Regions from separate parts of the Pontibacter russatus genome, predicted to be linked through region 1. Evidence: riboswitches for the same ligand, from Rfam matches in the RefSeq annotation. Region 1 holds a riboswitch; each other region holds the start of a gene.
The links. A riboswitch is a leader RNA that binds a small molecule or an ion and turns the genes downstream of it on or off. The one in region 1 is predicted to bind S-adenosylmethionine.
Positions count from the first base shown of each region.

Region 2: another riboswitch for S-adenosylmethionine. It lies ahead of GSQ62_RS18820 (O-acetylhomoserine aminocarboxypropyltransferase/cysteine synthase family protein); the one in region 1 lies ahead of GSQ62_RS04835 (phosphoadenylyl-sulfate reductase).
Region 3: another riboswitch for S-adenosylmethionine. It lies ahead of metH (methionine synthase); the one in region 1 lies ahead of GSQ62_RS04835 (phosphoadenylyl-sulfate reductase).

Region 1 covers NZ_CP047984.1:1,163,306-1,170,563, forward strand. Annotated here, with positions in the region: gene GSQ62_RS04810 (acyl-CoA-binding protein) at 1-200, opposite strand, end outside; gene GSQ62_RS04815 (S9 family peptidase) at 340-2,547, shown strand; gene GSQ62_RS04825 (transposase) at 2,932-3,210, opposite strand; gene GSQ62_RS04830 (hypothetical protein) at 3,375-4,094, shown strand; SAM riboswitch class I at 4,239-4,341, shown strand; gene GSQ62_RS04835 (phosphoadenylyl-sulfate reductase) at 4,682-5,401, shown strand; gene cysD (sulfate adenylyltransferase subunit CysD) at 5,494-6,402, shown strand; gene GSQ62_RS04845 (sulfate adenylyltransferase subunit 1) at 6,404-7,258, shown strand, end outside.
Region 2 covers NZ_CP047984.1:4,533,802-4,541,059, reverse strand. Annotated here, with positions in the region: gene metX (homoserine O-acetyltransferase MetX) at 1-571, opposite strand, end outside; gene GSQ62_RS18820 (O-acetylhomoserine aminocarboxypropyltransferase/cysteine synthase family protein) at 586-1,911, opposite strand; SAM riboswitch class I at 2,179-2,286, opposite strand; gene GSQ62_RS18815 (phosphoribosylaminoimidazolesuccinocarboxamide synthase) at 2,682-3,638, shown strand; gene GSQ62_RS18810 (STAS domain-containing protein) at 3,684-4,061, shown strand; gene GSQ62_RS18805 (ribonuclease Z) at 4,076-4,993, shown strand; gene GSQ62_RS18800 (hypothetical protein) at 4,983-5,381, opposite strand; gene GSQ62_RS18795 (queuosine precursor transporter) at 5,964-6,755, shown strand; gene GSQ62_RS18790 (EamA family transporter) at 6,832-7,258, shown strand, end outside.
Region 3 covers NZ_CP047984.1:2,700,547-2,707,804, reverse strand. Annotated here, with positions in the region: gene rplU (50S ribosomal protein L21) at 1-196, shown strand, start outside; gene rpmA (50S ribosomal protein L27) at 268-537, shown strand; gene GSQ62_RS10860 (hypothetical protein) at 614-1,240, opposite strand; SAM riboswitch class I at 1,537-1,643, shown strand; gene metH (methionine synthase) at 1,692-5,426, shown strand; gene metF (methylenetetrahydrofolate reductase [NAD(P)H]) at 5,516-6,469, shown strand; gene GSQ62_RS10845 (DUF3575 domain-containing protein) at 6,574-7,258, opposite strand, start outside.

The DNA of each region.
Region 1 (7,258 bases):
CTTTTCCCCTCCTGCCCCTTCCAGGCGTCCCATTTGGCGATGCTCTTAAAGTCGAAACCGCCGGGCCGGGGCGTGTTCACGTCGCCGTCGGTGGCCTGCTTGTAGAGGCCGTACAGTTGCAGCAGCACATCGTTGCTTGGCCGCGCTGCCAGGGCCTTTGATCTTTCCACCGCTTCTTCGAATTCTGCCTGTGTCGCCATACGTTATATATACTTGTAGCGTGATGCGTCAAATTAAGAAATATCGGGCTGCTTGCAGCATATTTATCCCTTAATATTCGCTATTTTTAACGGCTCTGTTCTGACCTTTGCGCCTATATAAACCAGCACAACGATAAATATGAAAAACTTTATGACGAAAGCTGCTGCCCCGGCCCTGCTACTCTCCGCTTGCGTGGCCTTTATGCCCGGTTGCACCTCCAGCAACACCGGCAGTGGCAGCAGCGCCGCTACTGTCGCGGCTGATACGGCGGTAATAGCCGAGGCCCCTACCACGCAGCTGCCGCAACCGCCCGTTGCCAAAAAATTACCCAAGGAACTCACCACCCACGGCGAAACGCGCATCGACAACTATTACTGGATGAACCAGCGCGAGGACCCGGAGGTGATCGCTTACCTGAACGCAGAGAACGCCTACACGCAGCAACGATTGGCCGGCACCGAGGAACTGCAGGAGAAGCTGTTCAACGAGATTGTGGGCCGCATCAAGCAGGACGATGCCACGGTGCCGTTCAAGGACGATGGCTACTGGTACTACGTGCGTTACGAGGAGGGCAAGGAGTACCCTATATACGCCCGCAAAAAAGGCACGCTGGAGGCGCCCGAGGAGGTGATGGTGAACGCGAACGAGCGTGCCGAGGGCCTTAGCTACTATGCCGCCGCCGGCATGGATGTGAGCCCCAATAACCAGTTGCTGGCCTTCGGCGAAGACACCGTGAGCCGCCGCAAATACAACATCCGCTTCAAAGACCTGAAGACAGGCAAGCTGCTGCCCGACGCCATTCCCAACACCACCGGCAGCGCCGTGTGGGGCAACGACAACAAAACCGTGTTCTACACCATGAAGGACCCGGCGCTGCGCTCTTTCAAAATCTTCAAGCACACGCTGGGCACGCCTGCCGCCCAGGACAAGGAGGTATACCACGAGGCAGACGAGACCTTCAGCACCTATGTCTACAAAACCAAATCCGACGACTATATCATCATCGGCAGCGGCAGCACGCTCTCGAACGAGTATCGTTTTCTGGACGCGGACAAGCCGAACGGCGTGTTTAAGGTGATACAGCCCCGCGAGCGCGGCCTGGAGTACAGCGTGGACCACTTCGGCGATAAGTTTTATATCGTCACGAACAAGGACGGTGCGACTAACTTCAAGCTGATGCAGACACCGGTAAGCAAGCCGGGCAAAGCCAACTGGAAGGAAGTGGTGCCGCACCGCGAGAACGTGCTGCTGGAGGGCATCGAGATTTTCAGGGATTACCTGGCCCTGCAGGAGCGCAAAGACGGCCTCTCCCAAATCAGGGTGAAGAAGTGGAACGACCCGAAAACGGATTATTATATAGACTTCGATGAGGAGGCTTACACCGCCTACATCAGCACCAATCCCGACTTCGACAGCAAAGAGTTGCGCTTTGAGTACAGCTCCCTCACCACACCAAGCTCAACCTACGATTATAACATGGAGACGAAGGAGCGCGAGCTGCTGAAGCGCCAGGAGGTGGTAGGCGATTTCGACCCGGAGAACTATGAGGCAAAGCGCATTTTCGCCACTGCCGACGACGGCACCAAAATCCCGGTGTCGCTGGTGTACCGCAAGGGGCTTGAGCTGAACGGGCAGAACCCGACGCTGCTATATGGCTACGGCTCATACGGCAACAGCATGAACCCCGGCTTCAGCTCGGTGCGCCTCAGCCTGCTGGACAGGGGCTTTGTGTATGCCATCGCCCATATACGCGGGGGCCAGGAAATGGGCCGCCAGTGGTACGAGAACGGCAAGCTGCTGAAGAAAAAGAACACTTTCACCGACTTTATTGACGTCGCGGAGTACCTGATTGAGCAGCGGTACACCAATCCCGACAAGCTGTTTGCCCAGGGCGGCAGCGCCGGTGGTTTGCTGATGGGCGCCGTGGTGAACATGCGCCCCGAGCTGTTCAAAGGCGTGCTGGCGGCCGTGCCGTTCGTGGATGTGGTGACGACGATGCTCGACACCAGCATTCCACTGACGACAGGCGAGTTTGACGAGTGGGGCAACCCCGCCGAAAAGCAGTACTACGACTACATGCTGTCTTACTCACCCTATGACAACGTGGAAGCCAAGGCTTATCCGAACATGCTCGTCACCACCGGCCTCCACGATTCGCAGGTGCAGTACTGGGAACCCGCCAAATGGGTGGCCAAGCTCCGCGAGATGAAGACGGACGACAACATGCTGCTGCTGCACACCAACATGGAGGCCGGGCACGGCGGCGCCTCCGGCCGCTTCGAGCGCTACAAAGAGACAGCCCTGCAATACGCATTCCTCCTGAACCTGCTGGAGCAGAACCAGTAAGTTGGATTGCTGGTTGCTGATTGTTAATTGTTTTTACTTTTAAAAGAAGAAGCGGGCCTTACAGCCCGCTTCTTCTTTTTTGTGATGTCTGGCGCTCAAGTATCCGGCTTCAGAGTCAGCCTGTAAGTAAACCTATTTTAAAACGTTCACATACAACAGGTGTATCTGAGAGGCTGTTGTAAAACCTACTAAAGCCTTTTAATAAGTATTGTAATCATGGCAATATAGCTCATGCTTTGGTAGTTCACTCTGTTTTTCTCATAGTCCTTACCAGGCACCTGGCATGTAGCATCCAGGCGAGGGTTCTCTCCACCACCCACCTTCGCGGCAGCACTTTGAAGCCTTTCGCACCGTCTGTGCGCAGCACCACCTGCCAGCACCAGCCTATGCTGTGCAGCCTGATTTGACGCGCGCCTTCTCGCCCAGAAAAGCATTGATCGCCTCCCAACTGCCGTCCTTGCTCCACTGGCTGAAGTAGCCATAGACCGTTTGCCAGCGGGGAAAGTCATGCGGCAAGCTGCGCCAGCTGCAGCCGTTTTCACCATATAGAATATAGCGTTCAATGCTTCTGTTAAATCCGCAGGGGGGCCGGCCGCCCCGCTTGCTGGGGGTTTTTACAACTGGGAGGGCCTGTTTGAATCTCTCCCAGCCCTTCTTACTCATGTCGCTTGGATATCTGCCCCCTTTTTCTTTCTTTTAGTTGGTGATCACCTAGGTTTTGAATAGTTGGTCGTTCAACTTTCCTAACCAAAGTGAGAACTTTATTTATTCACCCCATTTAGGTTCTGAAACAGTTTCTTAGAAAAAATCTATTAAGTTGGAGGCTTATGAAAACCCTACCTATCAACTGGCTTACAGAGGGGCTCATCGATTTTGAGTACAAAAAGTACATGCTGCTGGCCTACCTCAAAGCCGCCAAAACCGAGTTCGGCCAGCGCCGCCTCTACCCCGTCTTGTCGGACCTGATCATGCACTACCGCCACCTGCTGCAGGTGAAGGAGCACAAGCAACTGGTCTACGAGACGTTCCCCAAGCGCATCAGCCGCGCCGATTTCGAAAAGCTGGAGCTGGTGTACCAGAAGATTGTGGAAGACGACGAAACGATGCAGCAGATCGAGGAGATTATCGCGTACGCCGCGCCGCGCTTCAACCAGACGGTGGCGTCTGGGCAGGAACTGTATGATTTTGTGGAGCGCCACCTCGAAATCAGCCCCGTCGGCATCACGCCCATGTACCACGACGAAGGCTATCTGTTCCTGGATGCTTTCCCGGGCAAGGAAACGCATGTTTATATATACCGCATGACCGTTTTTGAGAACGCGTACGAAAAGTACAGGGGCATAAACACACAGCTGCTGCAGACAGTGCGCCGCGGGCTGGCCCAGACGCACGAAAACCTGAAGGGGCAGCTGCTGCGCGAACGGCAGGCGCTGCCAAACCCCGCCACCTTTGCCGTGGTGTCTCGGATACCGGTGCCCCTGGAGCACTCGCTGCTGCCCATCGCCAAGCGTTCGCTGGTGAAGTACGTGGCCCGGCTGTCCGCCTGACGGCTGCCAAAGCCGGGGCGGCGCCTTCGGTTTTGCTGCCCCGGTTAATTTATTTTCGCTTACATAGTAGGCAGTTGAACAAAAAAAGCCTTAAATTTGTACTTCAATTACGAATTGACTAATAATTGACCTGAGCGTCAGTAAAATTTATATAGAAGAGGCGAGAGAATAGGCTCCAAGACCCTCTGGCAACCACCCGTTTGGGAAGGTGCCAAGTCCTATCCCGCGGGGCGGGAGCATATAAATTTAAGATATAATGCAAACTACAGCTTACACATCGCCTTTTGTTTCCGGTAGCCACCTTGCTGCCACCCTTCCTGCCTCGGCATATTTCCGCAACACCCCTGCTTTTTACTGTTGTTGCTGCTGTATGCAGTGCTGCTAACTTGCCGGATCTGTTGCCTCAGATGCAACCCCTCAGTACTTTTGCGCCGCAAGGTGTTCCTTTTTCCCATGCTGTTTCGGTTATTCATCAGGCAACGCCGCCCTTTGGCTTAATTTGCACGGGCGAGCAACGGAACTGGTTATACCACAGGGATATAGGCAAGGCATATATACGAACACCCACTAAGATTTAATATTTCAACATGAGTCAGATATCAGCTTTAGAAACCAAGATGCCGGCCCTGCTCGGCCTGCTGGAGGGCAAAAGCATAGAAGAGAGCCTCGCCATACTGGCCGCCCAGTTTCCGGGGCAGATCGCTTTCTCCTCCAGCCTCGGCATCGAGGATCAGCTCATCACGCATTATATATTCGAGAACAACCTGCCGATCCGCGTTTTCTCACTGGACACCGGCCGCCTCTTCAACGAAACCTACAACCTGCTGCACAAAACCAACGAGCACTACGGCAAAAAGATAGAGGTCTTTTTCCCGCAGCACGAGGCCGTGGAGCAGATGGTGACAGAGAAAGGCACGCTCAGCTTTTACGCTTCGGTGGAGAACCGCAAGCAGTGCTGCTATATCCGGAAGGTGGAGCCGCTGAAGCGCGCGCTGCAGGGTGTGCAACTCTGGATTACCGGCATCAGGGCCGAGCAGTCCGACGCCCGCCACGACCTGCAGCTGCTGGAGTGGGACCCGGGTTTCCAGATGATCAAGTACAACCCGCTCCTGACCTGGTCTTTCGACGCCGTGCGTGAGGCCGTGCGCCAGCTCCATATCCCCTACAACCCGCTGCACGACAAAGGCTTTGTGAGCATCGGCTGCGCCCCCTGCACCCGCGCCATCGCCGAGGGTGAGGACTTCCGGGCAGGACGCTGGTGGTGGGAGAGCGACTCCAAGAAAGAGTGCGGGCTGCACGCACGTTAATTAAAAGGCTAAATGGTTTGATTGTTAAATGGTTGGAAGCATATACCTGAATTTTCAACAATTTAACAATACAGCAATTGAACAATTAAAATATGACGAAGAGATATTTAGATTACCTCGACCAGCTGGAGGCGGAAGCCATCCATATCATGCGCGAGGTAGCGGGCCAGTTCCAGAAACCGGCTCTCCTGTTTTCAGGCGGCAAAGACTCCATCACGCTGGTGCGTCTGGCCGAGAAGGCTTTCCGGCCGGGCAAGTTCCCGTTCCCGCTGGTACACATCGACACGGGCCACAACTTCCCGGAGGCCATCCGGTACCGCGACGAGCTGGCGGAGAGGCTGGGCGAGAAACTGATTGTGCGCCACGTAGAGGACACCATCAAAAAGCAGAACCTCACGGAGCCGGTGGGCCGCTATGCCAGCCGCAACGGCCTGCAGACCTATACCCTGCTGGAGACCATCGAGGAATTCGGGTTTGACGCCTGTATCGGCGGGGCCCGCCGCGACGAGGAGAAGGCCCGCGCCAAGGAGCGCATCTTCTCGGTACGCGACGAGTTCGGCCAGTGGGACCCGAAGCGCCAGCGCCCCGAGCTCTGGAACATCTACAACGGCCGTATCAGCCTGGGTGAGAACGTGCGCGCCTTCCCGATCAGCAACTGGACGGAGTTGGACGTGTGGAACTACATCAAGCGTGAGGAAATCACCCTGCCCAACATCTACTTCACGCATGAGCGCGATTGCCTGATCCGCGACGGCAAGCTGATGGCCTGGTCGGACTTTATTTACCGCGAGCCGGAAGACGAGGTGGTGAAGCGCCAGGTGCGTTTCCGCACTGTAGGGGATATGACCTGTACTGCCGCCGTGGAGTCCATCGCCTTCGACATCGACTCGGTGATCGCTGAAATCATAGAATCAAAAATAAGCGAGCGCGGCGCTACCCGCATTGACGACAAACTGTCGGAAACCGCCATGGAGGACCGAAAAAAAGGAGGATACTTTTAAGATGGATATATTACGATTTATTACCGCAGGCAGCGTGGACGACGGAAAAAGCACCCTCATCGGCCGCTTGCTGTACGACACCAAGCAGATATACATAGACCAACTGGAGGCAATTGAAAGCTCCGGCAGGGTAAACGAGGACGGCGAGGTAGACCTGTCGCTGCTGACGGACGGCCTGAAGGCGGAGCGTGAGCAGGGCATCACTATCGACGTGGCCTACAAGTATTTCAACACGCCGCGCCGCAAGTTTATCATCGCCGATGCGCCGGGCCATATCCAGTATACCCGCAACATGGTGACGGGTGCCTCTAACTCCAACCTGGCCATTATACTGGTAGACGCGCGCCATGGCGTGCAGGAGCAGACGCGCCGCCACTCCATCATCTCTTCTTTGCTGGGCATTCCGCACCTGGTTATCTGCATCAACAAAATGGACCTGGTTGGTTTTGATGAAAACGTATATAACCAGATTGTAGAGGACTACCGGAAGTTCTCCAAGAAGCTGACATCCAAAGACATCACGTTTATTCCGGTGAGCGCCCTGAAAGGCGACAACATCGTGGACCGATCCGCGGCCATGCCGTGGTACAACGGCCCGAGCCTGTTGGAGCATCTGGAGCAGGTGCCTGTGTCGCAGGACTTTAACCTGGACGATTCCCGTTTCCCGGTGCAGTACGTGATACGCCCGCACACACACGAGCACCACGACTACCGGGGCTATGCCGGCAAGGTAATCAGCGGCATCTACCGCAAAGGCGATAAGGTGATCGTGCTGCCATCGGGCCAGACATCTACTGTCAAGTCGGTGGAACTGGGCGGCAAGGTGTTAGAGGAAGCATTTGCGCCGCAGTCGGTG
Region 2 (7,258 bases), 1.6 Mb from region 1:
CCGTGTCGGTGGCCCAGCTGGGGTCCTGCCGGATGGCCATGCGCTGGCTCTCGTTGAAGGCGATTCCCCAGGGCGAGTGGCGTGCGTTGGAGGCCACATGCACCAGTCGCTCGAACACGCCCGGCTGCAGCAGCGTCCACTCCAGGGCCTGCTGCCCGCCCAGCGAACCGCCAATCAGGGTATGCACCCGCGCCAGCCCCATCTCCAGCCGCAGCAAGTCAAAGGCAGCCACCACGTCCCGGTTCGTCACCTGCGGAAAGGCATGGTAGTAGGGTCGCTGCGTCTGGGGGTTCAGGCTGAGCGGGCCGGTAGAGCCGTAGCAGCCACCCAGTGCGTTCGCGCATACCACAAACCACTCCCGCGGGTCATACAGCTTCCCTTCGCCAAACAGGTCGCACCACCAGTCGGTGAAGTCGGAGCTGCCCGTGAGGGCGTGGCACACCCACACCACGTTGTCGCGCTGCTCGTTCAGGGTGCCGTAGGTGGTATAGGCAAGCTGGAAACCAGGCAGCGCCGCGCCGGTCTCCAGCCTGAAGGTATCGTTATAATGAAAAACGTGATGTGATGGCATGCTTGCGAATTGAATTATAATGCCGCCTTTGGCTGCGACTCACGCACCCTGGAAAAGGCCTGCTCAAAATCTGCCTTGATGTCGTCGATGTGCTCAATGCCGAGAGATACGCGCAGTTGCGTGGGCTCCACCCCTGCGTTCAGTTGCTCGGCGTCCGAAAGTTGCTGGTGTGTGGTGGAGGCCGGGTGAATGATCAGCGTCTTCGCATCGCCTACGTTGGCCAGGTGGCTCACCAGTTCGAGGCTGTTCACAAAAGTCTCCGCCTGCTGCTTCTCTCCTTTCAGCGTGAAAGACAGCACCCCGCCGAAACCGCGCTTCAGGTATTTCTTCGCCAGTTGGTGGTACTCGCTGCGCTCCAGGCCGGGGTAGTTCACTGCCTCCACCTGCTCGTGCTGCTCCAGCCATCTGGCCAGTTCCATGGCGTTCTCTACGGTTCTTTCCACGCGCAGCGAGAGTGTCTCCAGGCCCTGCAGCAGCAGGAAGGAATTGAACGGACTGAGCGCCGGGCCGAAATCGCGTAGGCCCTCTACACGGGCGCGGATAGCAAAGGCAATGTTGCCGAAGGGGCCGTCTGCCCCGAACACCTCCCAGAAATTCAGGCCGTGGTAGCCCTCAGAAGGCTCCGAAAACTGCGGAAACTTGCCGTTGCCCCAGTTAAAGTTGCCCCCATCCACAATCACGCCACCGATGCTAGTGCCGTGGCCGCCAATCCATTTTGTAGCGGCCTCCACCACCACGTTCGCGCCATGCTCAATCGGGCGGAAAAGGTAGCCGCCCGCGCCAAAGGTGTTGTCCACCACCAGCGGAAGGCCGTGCTTCTTCGCCAGCGCCGCCAGCGCCTCAAAATCCGGAACGTTGAAGCGCGGGTTGCCAATCGTTTCGGTATAGATGGCCTTGGTGTTTTCGTCAATCAACTTCTCATAGTCCTCGGCCTTGTCAGTTGCGGCGAAGCGGGCCTCGATGCCCAGCCGCTTGAAGGACACCTTGAACTGGTTGTAGGTGCCGCCATACAGGTAGCTGTTGGTGATAAAATTATCCCCGGCCGCCAGTATGTTAGTGAGCGCGAGGAACTGGGCCGCCATGCCGGAAGCCACCGCCACTGCTGCCACGCCCCCCTCCAGGGCCGCCATGCGCTTCTCAAACACATCCGTTGTGGGGTTCATGATGCGGGTATAGATATTGCCGAATTCTTTGAGGGCGAACAGGTTGGCCCCGTGCTCCGCGTTTTTGAAAGCGTAAGAAGTGGTCTGGTAAATCGGCACGGCGCGTGACTGCGTGGTTGGGTCAACTTCCTGGCCGGCGTGTATTTGTAAAGTTTCGAAGTGCAGTGTTTTTGACATGGCTGTTCAGTTTATGGATTTGAATGTTGGTTTAGAAAGCGGTTTTCGCCAAAGCTCATGGATGGCGGGCCAAAGCCAGCGGGTGACGGAGGGAGGCGGCAGTTGCCCGGCTTGTCAGCAGATGCAACAACACCACATGCCGCACAGGGGCGTGCGTATCATGGCGGCACCGGCAGAAGCAAAGCCAGTGCTTCGTGCCGGTGTTTCCGCTGGCGAAAAAAATAAACTGTGCTGTGTAGGCTTGGTCCCCTTATTCATGTTCGTATCAATTTATATCCTTCCGGGTGTTCCGGAATCAGGAATTAGCACCTTAACTTCGGTAGTTAGGTTGCTAGAGTTTCCCAGAGCCTGTCTCTCCACTCTTCTTTATAAATCAAATTCCCGAAGGGATGCTTGACTTGATGTTACAATGATAAAGCGCGAAAAAAGCAAATCCAAATAAAAACAGCGTTTTTTGTATCTGCTGCACTTTCTTTCTCGTCGTAGGGCCTTCTGCCGCTTTCGTTGCCGGGGCCGCAGCTGAACCCCGGGGTTCAGCTGCGGCTATTAAAGGTGTTGCAACATATATAGGCACATACCTCAAGCTACTTGCATTAATACTAATGATAGCTTCTATAGTATAAAACCTGATGCATCCGGCCACAGTATAATCCAACATGAAACGGAACCCATATCCCCCTTGCCACATCCTGCCCCGCAACAAGACTCTGAAATATTTCCAGGCCTCCAAAATATAGTTAACTTTGCCCGTCTACTACGACACCGACTAAATGGAGGCCATTAAAGAAACCAATTTCTCGTTTGCCGGTCAAACCGGCTTTTACAGGGGTAAAGTTCGCGACGTCTACTTTTTCGATGACAAGCTGGCTATTGTAGCAACCGACCGCATCTCGGCGTTTGATGTGGTGCTGCCGCGCGCCATCCCTTACAAGGGGCAGGTGCTGAACCAGATAGCCAGCCTGAACCTGAGAGCCACTTCCGATATTGTGCCCAATTGGGTGCTCTCGACGCCGGACCCGAACGTGACGGTTGGCTACAGGTGTGAGCCCTACAAAGTGGAGATGGTCATCAGGGGCTACCTGGCAGGGCATGCCTGGCGCGAGTACAGGGCTGGCAGGCGAAGCATATGCGGCGTGGCGCTGCCCGAGGGCCTGCGCGAGAACGACAAGCTGCCCGCGCCCATCCTGACGCCCACCACCAAAGCCGGTGAAGGACACGATGAGGATATTACGCGGGATGAGATTATGGCCAAAGGACTTGTATCGGAGCAGGAATATAGTATCTTAGAGCAATATACGCGAGCGTTATATGCCCGCGGCACGGAACTTGCAGCACAGCACGGACTGATTCTGGTTGATACAAAATACGAGTTTGGCAGCCATGACGGTAAAATTTACCTGATCGACGAAATCCATACCCCCGACTCCTCCCGTTACTTCTACAGCGAAGGCTACGAGGAACGGCAGGAGAAGGGGGAGCCGCAAAGGCAGCTGTCGAAAGAGTTTGTGCGGCAGTGGCTGATCGAGAACGGCTTTCAGGGCCAGGAGGGCCAGACGGTGCCGGAAATGACGGATGCCATCGTGGCTGGTATCTCAGAGCGCTACATCGAGCTGTATGAGGTTTTCACAGGCCGGAAGTTTGTGAAAAGCAGCTACGAAAACGTGCTTAACCGGATAGAGGAGCACATTCGAAACAATAATTTTAGCACCGAAAATAGAGAATATTAAAGTACTTTTTGGTACATTCGCATCTAAATGTTTACTGGTAGATCTATGAAGTATACGATTGATAAGAAGGAAAACTATACAATTATCACGATTGACGAGAAGAAGCTGGACACTTCCATTGCGCCGGATTTGAAGTCTGAGTTCGTGAAGTTGAATGCCGAAGGGATCACCAACCTGATTCTTGACCTGAGCAACGTAAAATACACCGATTCTTCAGGCCTGAGCTCCATTCTGATCGCCAACCGCCTGTGCAACTCCTCCAGCGGGCTGCTGATTCTGACCGGCCTGCAGGACCATGTGATGAAGCTGATCACAATATCAAAGCTGGAGTCTGTGCTGAATATCCTGCCAACGGTAGAAGAGGCCATTGACCGCGTGTTTCTGCATGAGATTGAGCAGGACCTGACCAACAAAGAAGACTAAGGAAGCCGCCCGCTGTGGATTTCGAACTCAGGATACTGGGCAGTTCGTCGGCCACACCCTCGGCAAACAGACACCATACCGCGCAGGTTCTATCCATTGACAACCAGTACCATTTGATAGATTGCGGTGAAGGAACGCAGATGCAGCTGATGCAATACAAGATAAAGCATCAGCGCATCTGCAATATTTATATCAGCCACCTCCATGGCGACCACTACTTCGGCCTGCCCGGCTTGCTCTCCACCATGCATCTGCAGGGCCGCCACACGCCCCTGCACCTCTTCGGCCCTCCCGGCCTTTCCGAGATTTTAACCCTGCAGTTCAAATACGCCGGCACCAACCTCTGCTTCCCGCTAGTTTTCCATGAGCTGGAGACGACCGCGCACAAAAAGATTTTCGAGAACAAACAGCTGACGGTACACACCCTGCCCATGGAGCACCGCGTGCCCTGCTGTGGCTTCCTCTTCCGGGAGAAGCAGAAGTCGCGCCCGCTCATCAAGGAGAAACTGCCGTCCTTCCTCACGCCGCCACAGCTCGTGCGCCTGAAGTGGGGCGAGGACATTGCCGACGACCTCGGCCATATACTGGTTTATAACAAGGACGTGACCATGGAGCCGAAACGCAGCCGCAGCTACGCCTACTGCTCCGACAGCCGCTATAAGCCCGCGCTGCTCCCCTACCTCCACCAGGTAGACCTGCTCTACCACGAGGCTACCTTCGCCGACGACCTCCGGGAGCGGGCCACATATACCTTCCACAGCACGGCCCGGCAGGCCGCCGAACTCGCCGCCGCCGCCGGGGTGCGCCACCTGCTCATCGGCCACTTCTCGGTGCGCTACAAAGACCTGACGCCCCTGTTGGCTGAGGCGCGGGAGGTGTTCCCCCGCACCGATCTGGCGACGGAAGGGAGCATTTTCGGTATTATAGCGTAGCTGTGTGCCTGTGTGCCGGGTTTATATCCACGCTGTGGTAGGGCGTGCCGGCCTCCGATACCTTCGCCAGCGAAAATGCACCGATGGCCATCACCAGGTCCCGTACTGCCACATCCAGGTATTGTCCGCTGATGAGCAGGTTGACGGCAATGCCCGCCAGCCACACCGCCACGATATAGCCTCCTATCCGCGGCCACACAAACACAATAATCCCGGCGATGATCTCGATCGCCCCCACGATCAGCATAAAGGTGTGGGGCTCAAAGGGCAGCATGTCGGCAACGGCGGGCGCCAGGTACCTGTCCCAGTCGGTGAGCAGGTGCGTGAACTTGTCTAAGCCCGCTACAACAGGCACAACCCCGTACGTGAGCCTTAAAATTTCCCTCACACTGTGAAGTGCGTGGTTTTCAGTTGTAGCATCCATATCAATCCTCCTTATTTAGATTGGTTAATTTTCTCTTGTTAGATGCTGTTTTTCAGGAGACGTTACAGATTTCCGTAATTTTCTGGGGCGACATGCTTCAAAGAGCCATATATGGCACCGGATCTCATGGAACCAGAACAGGTTCAGCAGCGGCAAACTGGGCGCTGAGATAAGAGCTTTTGGAAACCCTGATGCGGAACTGCCCAAAGAAGAGAATAGATCCCTGACGCAGAACGCCTGCCTGAAAGTGTACAGGCAACTGTACCGGTGCGCTGCCCGCATATTCTATATACAATGTACCTGTGCCAGGCTAATACAAGAGAAATTTGAGCGCCTGATAGGAAAGGTGATGCAGGCTTTGCCTAAGACAATCCGCATCCTTGAATTGCCATCCGATATATAGCTGCAGTTGCGATCAGAGGGGGCAGCACCAGCATTTGCCTGCATACAATTTGCCACGGGCCGTATCATCAAACCTTTTTGGTGATTTATGCTTAATTTTAGCCCGCCCGGATTACCGGAAATCCGGCTGCATCTCATAAAATTATGCCACACCCAACATCTGCTTTACATAAGAAACGCACTACCTTGTTTCTGGTGCTCAGCGGCATCTTTGTCGCCAATGCCCTGCTGGCCGAGCTGATTGGGGTGAAGATATTCTCGGGGGAGGCGCTGCTCGGGCTGCCGGGCGCGCAGATACCCGTGCTGGGAGGCGCCCGGCTGGATTTTAACCTAACGGCCGGTGTGATTATATGGCCTGTCGTGTTCATCACCACCGACATCATCAACGATTACTTTGGCAAGGCCGGGGTAAAGAAGGTGAGCGTGCTGACGGTGTTCCTTATCCTATATGCCTTCCTGGTGATCAGCATCGTGACGGGCCTGCCGCCCGCGCCCTTCTGGCTGGACGTGAACAGCGTGGATGCGGAGGGTAACCCTTTCAACATCAACTTTGCCTTTAACAGTGTGTACCGCCAGGGGCTCGGCATCATCGTCGGCTCTGTGGCGGCTTTCCTGCTTTCGCAGTTCCTCGACGCCACCATCTTTCACTGGCTGCGCCGCTTTACCGGCAGCCGGAAGATATGGCTCCGCGCCACAGGCTCCACCCTGGTGTCGCAGTTAGTGGACAGCTTTGTGGTGCTGTACGTGGCGTTCTTCCTCTTCGGCAACTGGCCCATGCAGCAGGTGCTTTCCGTGGCCCTGATAAACTATATATACAAATTCTGCATCGCCATCCTGCTCACCCCGCTCCTGTACCTGGCGCATTACCTGATAGACAAGTACCTGGGGGAGCAGGAGGCGGAGCAACTGGTGGAAGAAGCCAGTGTCGAGGGATAGGTTTCAGCCTCAGCCATATAGGCCCCGCCTATATGGCTGAGGCTTTTGTTAGACTCAAATTCAGAAAAGACAATCAATGATCAGAGGAATCGTTCTGGTTTTTCTTGGCGCGTGCAGTTTTGGCATTCTCTCTACCTTCGTAAAACTGGCCTATGAAGAAGGTTTTACCGTAGGCGATGTCACGGGCGCGCAGGTGTTTTTCGGACTGGTGGTGCTCTGGGCGGTTGTGTTGTTGCGGCAGCTGTTCGGCGGCCCGGGCAAGCGCACGACGCTCCGGGGAAAGCTTAAACTGGTAGCCATGGGCACCAGCTCGGGGCTGGTGAGCATTTTCTACTACAAATGCGTGCAGGCAGTGCCGGCTTCAATCGCCATCCTGCTGCTGATGCAGTTCACGTGGATGAGCCTGGCGCTGGAGGCTATCGCCAGCCGCAGATTCCCGCCGCTGCTGCAGGTGGGCACCGTGGCGCTGGTGCTGCTGGGCACGGCCATGGCAGGGCGCCTGT
Region 3 (7,258 bases), 1.5 Mb from region 1:
TCTTCTTACTGATGATAACGGAACTGTTACGTTGGGCGCTCCTTTCGTGAGCGGTGTTAAAGTGGTTGGTAAAATCCTTGGCAACGTGAAAGGCGACAAAGTGATCGTTTTCAAAAAGAAGAGAAGAAAGGGATATAAGAAGAAGAACGGCCACCGCCAGCACTTCACTAAAGTCCTGATCGAGAGCATTGGATAAGCAGTAAGAAGAAATTTATCGTGAAATCTTTCCGGGCCCGCTTCGCTGACCTGGGTTAAAGTTAAAGAAACATGGCACACAAAAAAGGAGCAGGTAGTTCTAATAACGGCCGCGAGTCGCATTCCAAACGACTTGGTGTTAAAATTTACGGCGGACAGAATATCATCGCCGGGAACATTATTGTAAGACAAAGAGGTACTGCCCATCACCCAAGCGTTAACGTGGGTATCGGTAAAGACCACACCCTGTTCGCGCTGACTGACGGCGTGGTGCAGTTCAAGAAGGGTAAGAAAAACCGTTCTTACGTTTCTGTGCTCCCCAAAGTAGAGGCGGAAGCGTAGGTACAGCAGCAAACTGCCTCGGCAGTAGCGTTAGCGGGAAAGGGTTGCCATATATGGCAACCCTTTCTTTTTTGTGTCAGAGGGCAGTAAATTCCACGGGTTTGCTTTTGCGTGCTGTGGCAGCCTTGCCAGCTCTGCCGCCTTTAAAGTAGGAGACGAGCCCGGTCGCTACGCCAGCCGCCGAGAGCATATAGCCGCTGGGCAGGCTGTAAAAGGATACGGGAATGCTGATGAGCACAATGCAATAGCCTGCCAGCCACAGCAGGCCGAAGACAGCTGGCGAGCTTGCCGGAACCGGTGGTATATAAGCTGTTTTGAAGCCTGCCAGGTGCAGCAGCTTGGGTGCCTCCGCCGCGAGCAGCACCAGGTTCAGCAGCAGGAAGAACGCGAGCACGTACGGGGTGCCCCGCCAGTTTTGGGATATGGTGATGAGCAGGATGTTGAGGACCATAGGCAGCAGGGCAATTGCTCCCAGGGTGCGGTAGCGCAGCGTCAGCAGAAGAAAGCCAACCGTGATTTGCGAGTAGGCGATGAAGCGGGCGAAGAGGCCCAGGCCATATTGCGCCAGCCTGTCCTCCAGCCACACCGGCCCGATGAGCCCCGGAAATTTGTGCTCGAAATACAGCTTGGCCATGCCCGAGGTGAAAAAGATAAGGCCCAGGAACACGCTGGTGCCGTTCAGGAAAATCGTCTTAAAGTGCATCGCGTTCGGGTTTGGTAGCGGCCCTGTAAGCTGGGTTGAGCTTAAAATTTAAGTGTTGGAATTCCGGAGCCTCGGTAAGTAAGTTACCCTTTCCGTTAGAAACATGCGGGCAAACTATATAAACAGGCGCATTCTGTAGACCATCGCCCGAAACGGGCAGTTTTATCACGAAGCGGGCATTCAAACCAGGCGGTGGGCAGTGCCTGGAGCGTACTCATATATAGCTGAAGGAGCCCGCAGAATAATTTAGCGAAACAAAATTTTTATATACTGCCTATATATGCTTAACTTGCAACCTCTTATCAAGAAAGACCGAGGGACAGGGCCCTACGACGTCTTAGCAACCATGTAAGTGCTTGGTGCTAATTCCCTTCCGGACACGGCGTGCCGGAAAAGATAAGAATGTACTCCTCCCCGGTGTCCTTCTTGATAAGCCTAACGCAGCAGACTTATGAGAAGCAAGACGACACCAACCATGACCAACCATCCCATTCATACATTACTGAAGGAGCGTGTGCTCGTGCTGGACGGCGCGATGGGCACCATGATTCAGCGTTACCAGCTTTCAGAGGCCGATTTCCGGGGTGAGCGCTTTGCCGACCACCCCAGCGACCTGAAAGGCAACAACGACCTGCTTTCCATCACCCGCCCCGACATCATCAAGGCCATACACAAAGAGTACCTGGAGGCCGGTGCCGACATCGTGGAAACCAACACCTTCAGCGGCACCCGCATCGCCATGGCCGACTATCACCTGGAGGACCTGGTATATGAGATGAACTACGAATCGGCGAGGCTGGCGCGCGAGGCGGCCGATGAAATCACGGCGCAGAACCCGGATAAACCGCGTTTCGTGGCCGGCGCCATCGGCCCGACCAACCGCACCGCCTCGCTCTCGCCGGACGTGAACAACCCCGGTTACCGCGCCATCACCTTCGACCAGTTGGTGGAGGCATATTACGAGCAGGTGAAGGGCTTGGTAGACGGCGGCTGCGACGTGCTGCTGATAGAAACCGTGTTTGACACGCTGAACTGCAAAGCCGCCCTTTATGCCGCGCAGCAATATGTGCAGTACGGCGGCAAGGAACTGCCCATCATGGTATCCGGCACGATTACCGATGCCAGCGGCCGCACCTTATCCGGCCAGACGGTGGAGGCCTTCTGGAATTCCATCTCCCACGCGCCCATCATCAGCATCGGGTTTAACTGTGCCTTGGGAGCGCGTCAGTTGAAAACCCATATCCAGGAACTTTCCCGCATCGCGGATGTCCACATCAGCGCCTACCCAAATGCCGGTTTGCCGAACGCCTTTGGCGGCTACGATGAGTCTGCGGATGAAATGGGGGCTGTGGTGGAAGAATACCTGCAGGAGGGTTTGGTGAACATACTGGGTGGCTGTTGCGGCACCACACCCGATCATATCCGCCGCATCGCGGAGCTTTCTGCCCAGCACAAACCGCGTGTCGTTCCGGAACTGCCGGCTTATTCGCGCTTCAGCGGCCTGGAGCCACTTACCATCACACCAGAAACGCTGTTCGTGAATGTGGGGGAACGCACCAATGTAACCGGCTCCAAGAAATTCGCGCGCTTGATCGTAGATAGCAAGTTCGAAGAGGCCCTGTCGGTGGCACGGCAGCAGGTAGAGGGCGGTGCCCAGATCATTGACGTGAACATGGACGAGGGCATGTTGGACTCCGAGGAGGCCATGACCAACTTCCTGCACCTGATCGCCTCCGAGCCGGACATCGCCAAGCTGCCCATCATGATCGACTCCTCGAAGTGGACGGTGCTGGAAGCGGGCCTGAAATGTGTGCAGGGCAAGTCCATCGTCAACTCCATCAGCCTGAAAGAGGGCGAAGAGAACTTTAAAGCACAGGCCCGCAAAGTGCGCCAGTACGGTGCCGCCGCCGTGGTGATGGCCTTTGACGAGGAAGGCCAGGCCGACACCCTCGAGCGCAGAATAGAGATATGCGGGCGCGCCTACCGCATTTTAACGGAGGAACTGGGTTTCCCGCCCCAGGACATCATCTTCGACCCGAATATACTGGCCATTGCCACTGGTATAGAAGAGCACAACAACTATGCGGTAGAGTACCTGGAGGCAGTGAAGTGGATAAAGGCCAACCTGCCGCACGCCCTGGTGAGCGGTGGCGTGAGCAACCTGTCGTTCTCGTTCCGGGGCAACGACCTGGTGCGCGAAGCCATGCACACGGTGTTCCTGTACTATGCGGTGCAGGCCGGGATGGATATGGGCATCGTGAACGCCGGTATGATGGGCGTATATGACGAGATTCCCAAAGACCTGCGCGACCTGATTGAAGATGTGATTTTTAACCGCCACCCGGATGCCACGGAGCGGCTGGTTAACTATGCCGATACCATCAAGGGCAAAGGAAAAGCGGCGGCGCAGGCTGATACTGCCTGGCGCGAGGCCCCGGTGGAAGAGCGCCTGAAGCACGCGCTCGTAAAGGGTATTGTAGATTACATCGAGGAAGACACCGAGGAAGCCCGCCAGAGAGCCGTAAAAACGCTGGATGTGATTGAAGGGCCGCTGATGGCCGGTATGACGGTGGTGGGAGACTTGTTCGGTGCGGGCAAAATGTTCCTGCCGCAGGTGGTGAAGAGCGCGCGCGTGATGAAGAAGTCGGTGGCGTACCTGCTGCCCTTTATGGAGAAGGAGAAACTGGCCTCCGACACGTCCAAGTCAACGGCGGGCACCATTCTGATGGCCACCGTGAAAGGCGACGTGCACGACATCGGCAAAAACATTGTGGGCGTGGTGCTGGCCTGTAACAATTATGAGGTGATAGACCTGGGTGTGATGGTGCCGCTGGACAAGATTCTGGCGGAGGCCGAGGCGCAGAAAGTGGATATGATTGGCCTGAGCGGACTGATTACGCCCTCGCTGGATGAGATGACCTATGTGGCGCAGGAGATGGAGCGGCGCGGGCTGAAGATTCCGCTTCTGATTGGCGGCGCTACAACCTCCCGCGTACACACGGCCGTGAAAATAGCGCCGCAGTATAGCGGGCCGGTGGTACACGTACACGACGCCTCCCGCAGCGTGACGGTGGTGGGCAGCCTGCTGGGCAGCAACCGCGATGCCTATATAGCCGAGATAAAAGCAGAGTACCAGAAGCTGCGCGAAGATCACCTGAGCCGTACCAAAGACCGCGCTTTTGCCACCATCGAAGAGGCGCGCGCCAACAAGTTTAAGGTAGACTGGGCGGCCACGCAGCCTGTCAAACCTAGCTTCCTGGGCAGCAAGGCTTTCAATAATTACCCGCTTTCCGAGATTGTGCCCTATATCGACTGGACGCCTTTCTTCCATACCTGGGAACTGAAGCGCCAGTATCCGAAGATTCTGGAGGATGCGGATCTGGGCGTGGAGGCGCGCAAGCTATTTGCCGACGCGCAGCAAATGCTGCAGGAGATTGTAAATAACCAATTGCTGGAGGCGCGTGCGGTGGTGGGTTTATACCCGGCCAATGTGGAGGACGATGATACCATTGAAGTATATAGCGACGATGCCCGTGCCAACGTGCTAACAGAGTTCCACACGCTGCGGCAGCAGGGCAAGAAAGGCGGCAACGTACCGAACATGGCTTTCTCCGATTTTGTGGCTCCGAAGGAAACAGGCATACCCGATTATATAGGTGGCTTTGTGGTGTCCACAGGCTTTGGCATCGAGAAACTCATCGAAAAGTACGAGGCGGATCACGACGACTACCATTCCATTATGGTGAAAGCGCTGGCCGACCGCTTGGCCGAGGCCTTTGCGGAGCTGATGCACGCCAAAGTGCGCAAAGAGCTGTGGGGGTATGCACCGCAGGAGAACCTGGGCAACGAGGAGCTCATCAAGGAGCAGTATCAGGGCATCCGTCCGGCGCCGGGCTACCCCGGCTGCCCCGACCACACCGAGAAAATCACGCTGTTCAACCTGCTGAATGCGGAGGAGCAGTCTGGCGTAACCCTGACGGAGAACCTGGCCATGTACCCGACGGCGGCAGTAAGCGGCCTGTACTTCTCACACCCGGAGTCGCGCTACTTCGGCCTCGGCAAGATAGGGGAAGACCAGGTGGCCGATATGGCCCGCCGCAAGGGCATGCCGCAGGAGGAACTGGAGCGCTGGCTCTCCCCGAACCTCAACTACGAGCCGACGCCGCTGGCACAGCAGGCGGTGTAGATTTACCTCACCCCAGCTCTCTCCTGTTTTTAGGAGAGGGCTGGTGCGAGGTAACCATTTAACAATAAAGCCATTTAACAATATACAAGTTGAAAGTAACAGAGCATTTCAGCAATACAGACAAGACCCAGTTTACCTTTGAAATACTGCCGCCCCTGAAGGGAGAGAACCTGCAGATGCTGTACGAGCACATCGATCCGCTCATGGAGTTCAAGCCGCCGTTCATCGACGTGACCTACCACCGGGAGGAGTATGTGTACAAGCAGCGGGAGAACGGCCTGCTCGAGAAAATCAGCACACGCAAGCGCCCAGGCACGGTAGGCATATGCGCCGCCATCCAGAACCATTACAAGGTGGACACGGTGCCGCACCTGATCTGCGGCGGCTTCAACAAGGAGGAAACAGAGAACGCCCTCATCGACCTGCACTTCTTGGGCATCGACAACGTACTGGTGCTGCGCGGCGACTGCGTGAAAAACGAGTCGCGGTTTGTGCCGGAGCCGGGAGGGCATCATTATGCCACCGAACTGATACAGCAGGTGGTGGGCATGAACAACGGGTGCTACCTGGATGATGAGCAACTGAACACCAGCGGGACAGACTTCTGCATTGGGGTGGCCGGCTACCCCGAGAAGCACTCCGAGGCACCGAACATGAAGGCAGATGTGCGCTGGCTGAAGAAAAAGATTGACCTGGGGGCGGATTATGTCGTGACGCAGATGTTTTTCGACAACCAGAAGTATTTCGATTTTGTGCGGCTTTGCCGCGAGGAAGGCATCAACGTGCCGATTATACCCGGTCTGAAACCCCTGACAACGAAAGCACAGCTCACCATTCTGCCCAGCATCTTCCACATCGATATCCCCAGCGACCTGGCGGATGCGATAGAAAACTGTGCCGACAACAAGGCTGCTGCGCAGGTGGGCGTGGAGTGGGCCATCAAGCAGTCGAAGGAACTGATGCAGTTTGGGGTGCCGTGCCTGCACTACTACTCCATGGGCAAGTCAGGCTCAGTTAGAAAAGTGGCGGAGGCGTTGTTTTAGAAGCGAGAACATATAGAGTTGTATCACAGGAGCGCCACCGCCTGAACAGCGGTGGCGCTCCTGTTTATGCAGCCAGTATACACAGGCGCGGCAACAGGACGCTATCAGAAGGCGATGCCCAGGCTAAGGCCAAGGCCCCGGATGCCTGCAAAGGGTGCCGTTCCCTTCACATCCACTCCCCTGTCTGTAACCGTGGCCTCTACATCCACATTGCCATTCAGTTTATTATTCGCTAATTCTATATCCTCTTGCAGGCCCCTTTTTTCAGTCTCCGTCATGGTGCTAAGGTCCGCTGTGGCAGACAAATTGCCTTTCAGCTTGCCATAATGGCCGCCAAGTATATACCAATCAAGTGCTACTCTTTTGGCAATCAGCCACTGGGAGCCAATCATCACGCCACCCCCGAGCCCTCTCAGCGTGCCGTCGAAGGGAAGGGTATAGGTTCTGCTGCCTGTGTCATAGTCATGCGTGTAGGCGGGCCTCATGTTCATATAGCGCCCATACAACGACAGGTAAAAGCCGCTGGCCCCCGGCTTGCGGCCGGTATAAAACCTGATTTCGCCGGTATAGGTGTTGTTCGCCAGGGTAGCCCGGTCCATCACGTCCACCACATCCTCCTCGTCTGTCAGGAACCTGTCTATTGTACTTTCTGCCAAAGGAAAGGAGGAAACACTGGTTTCTGGCATAAACCGGTATCCGGCCACAAACGAAATCTTGCGGGTAAGGGAGCGCTCGTAGCTGAGGCTGTAATTGTTAAAGGCCAGGGAGGAAAGGTTCATCTTGACAATG